2 linked regions of the Flexistipes sp. genome follow. The protein of the gene in region 1 interacts with the protein of each later gene in a pairwise test. Links are inferred from orthologs where the notes say so. Each region holds a gene or a part of one and is shown in the gene's direction. Other genes may lie near its edges.

Region 1 (3,320 bases):
AAAGACGTGAAAACAGTGTAAGTGCGAAACTTGAATTATTAATACTTTACTATAAAACTTTTTCATTTACTTTACCAAACATTTTTATAACCTTCAATATTTTTGAGCGAAAATTGCCTTTAACTTCCTTTTTTAATCAGTCTTAACAAATAACAGGCCAATACATCAGTTATATTATAAACCATGATTGATTTTACTGGTATACTTCTATATGATTCGGTTACAATTTATGGAGGTACTATATGAGTGAAGAAAAAGATCCGTGGGGTATGGATAAGTATAAATTTAATATTCCTAATCTCCCCAAGTTTAAATTTAAAAAATCACTAATTCTTCCGATACTTCTCGTTATCATCATAATTTGGATGCTGACGGGAATCTATCTGGTGGATGCCAATCAACAGGCTGTAGTAAAACGATTCGGTGAAGTAGCCAGAGTCGTGGGGCCCGGTCCGCACTATCATTTCCCTTATCCTATTGAAACGGTAAATAAAGCCGATGTCACAGATGTTCACAGACTGGAGATTGGCTATAGAAGCTACGAAAATGGTGAATCCAGACTTATTGAAGATGAAGCGCAGATGCTCACCGGAGATGAAAATATTGTCAATCTGGATGTTATAGTACAGTACAGGATCGGTGATATTGTTAAATATTTGTATAATATACAGGGTGTCGTTTCTACAATTAAGCAGGTGTCAGAATCAAGTATGAGGGAAATTGTGGGTAAACAGAAAATCGATTATATTCTTACTGTTGGCAAAGATGAGATTCAGATAAAAGCTCATGAAATGATTCAAAACATACTCAGGGAATACAATGCAGGTATCCAGATCGTGGCTGTGCAGCTGCAGAATGTTAACCCCCCTGATGAAGTGGTATCCGCTTTCAGGGATGTTGCGAGCGCCAGAGAAGATAAAAGCAGGTTTATTAACGAGGCTGAAGCTTATGCCAACCAGGTTATCCCCCAAGCCAGGGGTACTGCAGCTTCCATGATTCTTGATGCTGAAGCATACAGAGAGGAGAAGGTGAAAAGAGCTTTAGGGGATGCCGATAGATTTAGTGAAATTCTTAAAAATTACGAACAAGCTCCTCAGCTAACGAGAAAAAGGCTTTATCTTGATAAAATGGAAGAGGTTATAGGCAAAAGTGATTTTCATGTTTTTGATTCTCAGATTTCTGACATCAATACATTTATAGGTCTTGAGAATCTTAAAGGGAGTGTGAATAAATGAAAAAAATAATTTCAATCGCAGGTGTCCTGCTAATACTTGCCGTAATGCTTATTGGCGGAGCTTTTTATATTGTGAACGTTGACCAGCAGGTTGTTGTTACTTATTTGGGTAAACCTGTGAAAAACATAAAAAAACCTGGTTTGTATGTGAAAATCCCATTTTTGCAGCAAGCCACATATTTTTCCAAAAAAATACTGGATTATGATGCTGATCCGAGGATCGTGATTACAGAGGATAAGAAAAACCTCCTTCTGGACAATTATTGTAAATGGCGCATTGCAGATCCTTTGAAATTTTTCCAGGCTGTGAGAACAACGAACGGTGCCATGTCAAGACTTGATGATATTATTTACTCGGAAATACGGGTTGAGCTGGGAAATCACACTCTCTCGGAGGTCATTGCTGACAACAGAGCCGAAATTATGAAAAATGTAACAAAAGCTTCTAAGAAAAAAGCAGAAGTGTACGGTATCGAAATTGTTGATGTTCGTATTAAAAGGGCGGATCTGCCCCCTGAAAACGAGAAGGCTGTATTTGCCAGAATGGTTTCAGAGCGGGAAAGAATTGCAAAAAGATACAGATCCGAAGGTAGAGAGGAAGCTAAAAAACTTCGTGCAAAAGCTGACAAAGAAAAACGTATAATCCTCGCTGAAGCATACAGAAAAGTCCAAAATATTAAAGGTGAGACGGATTCCAAAACAATTGAAATATATGCCGATGCATATAGTGCTAATGAATCGTTTTATGCATTTAACAAAAAACTTGAGATTTTTGATTCATTGAGTGAAAACAACAAATATTTTCTGACAACGCAATCGGATATTTTTGAATTATTAGAAAAGGGAGTGAAGTAATCAAACAAATTAAAATAATAAAAAATCTTGTTTGACAGCTTGGTTTAAAAGTTATGCGCTTGACTTTGAAGAGGCTAAATAGTAATATCCCAAGCTATATTTTCAGGAGGTTTTTTAAGTGAAAAAGAGTATTAATGTTGGAATTATCGGTTACGGCACAGTGGGCAGAGGTACACTGGAAGTACTTTTGGATAACAAAGAAGTTATTAAGGACAAAACCGGCTTTACCCTTAATGTTAAAACTGTGGCCGATTTAAAGATTGAGGAAATTGAGGATGATTATCTGGAAAACGTCCCCAACAAAACCACCGATGCTTACGACGTCATAAATGATAAAGAGATTGATATCGTTATAGAGCTGATCGGGGGTTACAGCCCTGCAAAGACCTTTATCATGGATTCTATCGCCAATAAAAAGCATGTTGTAACAGCAAACAAAGCTCTGCTTGCAGTGGACGGACAGGATATTTTTCAGGCTGCAGAAGAAAATAATGTGTGTCTTGGTTTTGAAGGGAGTGTTGGCGGCGGAATCCCCGTTATCAGAGTGCTTAAAGAAGACCTGGCTGCCAATAATGTTAAAGAGATTTACGGTATTATCAATGGAACAGCAAATTATATTCTTACCAAAATGGAGGAAGAGGAAAAGGAATTTGCCGATGTGCTGATAGATGCCCAGAGTCTTGGGTATGCTGAAGCTGACCCCACTTTTGATGTGGAAGGGACTGATACTGCACATAAAATTTCCATCCTTTCATCAATAGCATTCAATACTGTAGTGCCTTTTGAAAATGTTTTTGTGGAAGGTATCTCTAATATCAAATGTGTGGATGTTGAGTTTGCCAAAAAACTTGGTTGTAAGATAAAACTGCTGGCCATTGCAAAAAAGAATGATAACGATATTGAAGTTCGGGTACACCCGACTATAATTCCCCACAACTATATTTTATCCAAAGTTCAGGATGTTTTTAATGCAGTTTATTTTGTATCCGATAAACTTGACAGAACAATACATTACGGGCGCGGGGCAGGCAGTCTTCCCACCGGCAGTGCAGTTGTTTCCGATATTATAACAATTGCCAGGGATATGAAATGTAAATGCCCGTCACGGGTTCCTGTTCTCGGTTTTACAAAAGAGTATAAGTCATATTTTCCTGTAAAGGATATAAATGATATCGAGTCTGCATTTTATCTGCGTTTCAGTGCTGAAGATAAGCCCGGGGTTTTGTCAAAA
Region 2 (3,318 bases), on another replicon or contig:
AGGGGAAATTATTTTTGTGGAAGGCTTATCAGACAGTAAAAATATACGAATTGATAAAATCAGTCAGGGGTAAACATGAAGGCAGAAGGTCTTGATATTTTTCTTGGAGAAAAAGAGATAAGAGAAAAAGTGAAAGAACTCGGGCAGAAGATAACAGAAGATTTTAAGGGTGAAGACGTACTTCTCGTTGGGGTTTTAAAAGGCTCGTGGATTTTTTTAGCCGACCTTGCAAGAGAAATTGATACAAATGTTGAAATCAGTTTTATTTCGGTATCCAGTTATGCCGGAAAAAAGACTGTCAGCAGCGGCGTTGTAAGGCTTTTATGCGATATAGACAGGCCGCTGGATAGCCGCAATGTTATTTTGGTGGAGGATATTGTTGATACCGGTCTTACTCTGAGCTATCTGAAAAAGCTTTTATATGTTCGTAATCCCAGCACCATAAAAATCTGTACGCTTCTTGATAAACCGTCCAGAAGGCTTGCTGATATTAATCCTGATTATGCAGGGTTTGAAATACCGGACGAATTTGTTGTGGGGTACGGTCTGGATTATGACGGAAAATATCGGAATTTAAAAAATGTATGCAAATTAAAGGTTAAATAATTGAGGAGGAATGATGAAAAATAACTTTTTCAAAAATATTACACTGTGGTTCGTCATCGCCCTTTTAATGGTGATGATGTTCAACTTTTTTAATACAGGACAGGGGGTCAGGGAAAAGATATCCTATACGGCTTTCCTTGAAAAGGTTCAGAAGGGGAATATAAAAACCGTTGTTATAAAGGAACAACATGTAACAGGTGAATTTGCAGATGGAACTCAGTTTGAGACCTATACTCCCAAAGATTCCGGAATGGTTAGTATTCTCAGGGAAAACAATGTCCAGATTTTTGCCAAACCGCCGGAGCAAAACCCGTGGTATGTTCAGGTTCTTATATCCTGGCTTCCTTTTATACTGCTGATCGGCATATGGATATTTTTTATGCGGCAGATGCAGGGTGGAAGTGGAAAGGCTTTTAATTTCGGCAAAAGCAAAGCAAAGCTTCTGACCAAAGATCAGCAGAAAGTTACTTTTAAAGATGTAGCCGGCGCTGATGAGGCTAAGGAGGAGCTTGAAGAGATAATAGAATTTCTCAAAGAGCCTCAGAAATTTCAGAAACTCGGAGGCAGGATTCCCAAGGGTGTTTTATTGGTGGGGCCTCCCGGAACCGGGAAAACACTGCTTGCAAAAGCTGTGGCCGGTGAGGCGGGTGTTCCTTATTTCAGTATAAGTGGTTCTGATTTTGTGGAAATGTTTGTCGGTGTGGGAGCATCGAGAGTAAGGGATTTGTTCGAGCAGGGAAAGAAAAATGCTCCCTGCATTATTTTCATGGATGAGCTGGATGCCGTTGGCAGGCACAGAGGTGCCGGTCTTGGAGGCGGGCATGATGAAAGGGAACAGACCCTTAATCAGCTTCTTGTTGAAATGGACGGATTTGAGTCCACCGAAGGTGTGATTTTGATAGCGGCAACAAACAGACCGGATGTTCTCGACCCGGCTTTACTGCGTCCGGGACGATTTGACAGACAGGTTGTTGTTCCGCCGCCGGACAGAAAAGGTAGACTGGAAATTCTTCAGGTTCATGCTAAAAAAATACCTTTGTCCGATGATGTTGATCTTGATATTGTGGCAAAAGGTACACCGGGATTTGCAGGTGCGGAACTGGCTAATCTTGTTAACGAAGCTTCCCTGCTTGCTGCACGACAAAACAGAGATAAAGTCACGATGGATGATTTCGAAGAAGCTAAAGACAAGGTAATGATGGGTAAGGAGCGCAGAAGTATTGTGATCTCAGATGAGGAGAAGAAAAATACGGCATATCATGAGGCCGGTCATGCTATTGTGGCAATACTGACCCCGGGAGCGGATCCTTTGCATAAAGTCAGTATTATTCCCAGAGGAATGGCACTTGGTGTTACCCAGCAGCTGCCAGAGGACGACAGATATATGCACACCAAAGAGTATCTTCTCGGAAGGCTGGCTGTTCTTATGGGCGGAAGAGCTGCGGAAGAGCTTGTTTTCGACAGACTTACCACCGGGGCAGGCAATGATATAAGCAGAGCAACGGATATTGCCAGAAAGATGGTTTGTTCCTGGGGGATGAGCAGTAAAATCGGGCCACTGTTTTTCGGCAAAAAAGATGACGCTGTGTTTCTCGGTAAAGAGATTTCATCTTCAAAGGATTACAGTGAAAAAACAGCTGTAATGATAGACGAAGAGATAAAAACTATAGTATCCAACAGTTACAAGAGAGCCACAAATATATTGAAAGAAAATTTTAATCTGCTTGAACAAACTGCTCAGCTTCTTTTGGAAAAAGAAACCATTGAAAATAAAGATATTCAGGATTTAATCAAAAAACTGAATGAAGATGAAGAGGAAAATAAGGAAGCTGAAGACGAGAATGAAGAGAAAAAAGAAGATAGTCAGAAAGGTGGAAATGTAGAAGATGAGCCGGTTCCTCCAACTGATCAGCAATGATGCTGAGCGGTTAAAATATGAATTTAAGCGTATAGGTGTAGATGAATACGCCTTTAAAATGGCAGGAAAGGGGAAATCTCTGAATATAAAAGTCAGGGATCTCATCCCTGCTCAGGCCAATATTATCAAGCAGGAATCGCTGGCTGCAGGTATGGATGCTGCTGTCAGCAGGGGAACCGTTGGTTGTAATGTAAACAAAACAGACCTTCTTTTGATGGGTAACGCAATACAGTATAAACGTTTGATTGACAGACTTAAAGTTCAGCCGTATTCTTTAAAGTTACTTGCTGAAGAACTGTTTAACTTTTTGGGCAAGAAGAAAAATAGGATGTTGATTATTCCATCAGGCGAGTTGGCTCTCGATGAGCCTGAGATTATGGGAATCCTTAATGTTACCCCGGACTCATTCAGTGACGGCGGTGAGTATTTATTGCATACCGACTATAAGCGCCGTATAGATGAAATAAATGCCGCTGGTGTTAAGGTTATCGATATTGGCGGAGAATCATCCCGACCGGGCTCGACCCCTGTGGATGCGGAAACGGAAAAAGAGAGGATTGCCGGTGCTGTTGAATATGCTTTGAGCATCGGTTTAAAGGTATCTGTTGATACGTATAAGTCGGCAGTTGCCGAGGACGTGCTGAAAAAAGGCGCAGATATAATTAACGATATCAGCGGTTTTAAATTTGACCGGGATATGCCGAAAGTTTGCGCGGATTATGGTGCAGCCGTGTGCCTTATGCATACAAGCAGTACACCTGATAAAATGCAGCAAAAAACGGATTATGCTAATT

The links.
Region 2: the proteins of hflC (region 1) and ftsH interact in binary tests that used the Escherichia coli proteins (3 or more experiments, as listed by UniProt). The link is inferred for Flexistipes sp. from one-to-one orthologs.

The regions. Positions count from the first base shown.
Region 1 is NZ_JAXKVW010000004.1:65,832-69,151, forward strand. Bases 172-3,160 are described here. They hold hflC (protease modulator HflC), read left to right. Parts: upstream 172-1,231; coding sequence 1,232-2,089; downstream 2,090-3,160. Other genes in these bases: hflK (FtsH protease activity modulator HflK), read left to right, coding at 243-1,235; UMU13_RS04455 (homoserine dehydrogenase), read left to right, coding at 2,208-3,160. Also shown: more of UMU13_RS04455, read left to right, coding at 3,161-3,320.
Region 2 is NZ_JAXKVW010000017.1:13,964-17,281, forward strand. Bases 85-3,071 are described here. They hold ftsH (ATP-dependent zinc metalloprotease FtsH), read left to right. Parts: upstream 85-619; coding sequence 620-2,524; downstream 2,525-3,071. Other genes in these bases: hpt (hypoxanthine phosphoribosyltransferase), read left to right, coding at 85-606; folP (dihydropteroate synthase), read left to right, coding at 2,493-3,071. Outside these bases: tRNA lysidine(34) synthetase TilS, read left to right, coding at 1-73; more of hpt, read left to right, coding at 76-84; more of folP, read left to right, coding at 3,072-3,318. UniProt on the Escherichia coli protein: Acts as a processive, ATP-dependent zinc metallopeptidase for both cytoplasmic and membrane proteins. Plays a role in the quality control of integral membrane proteins.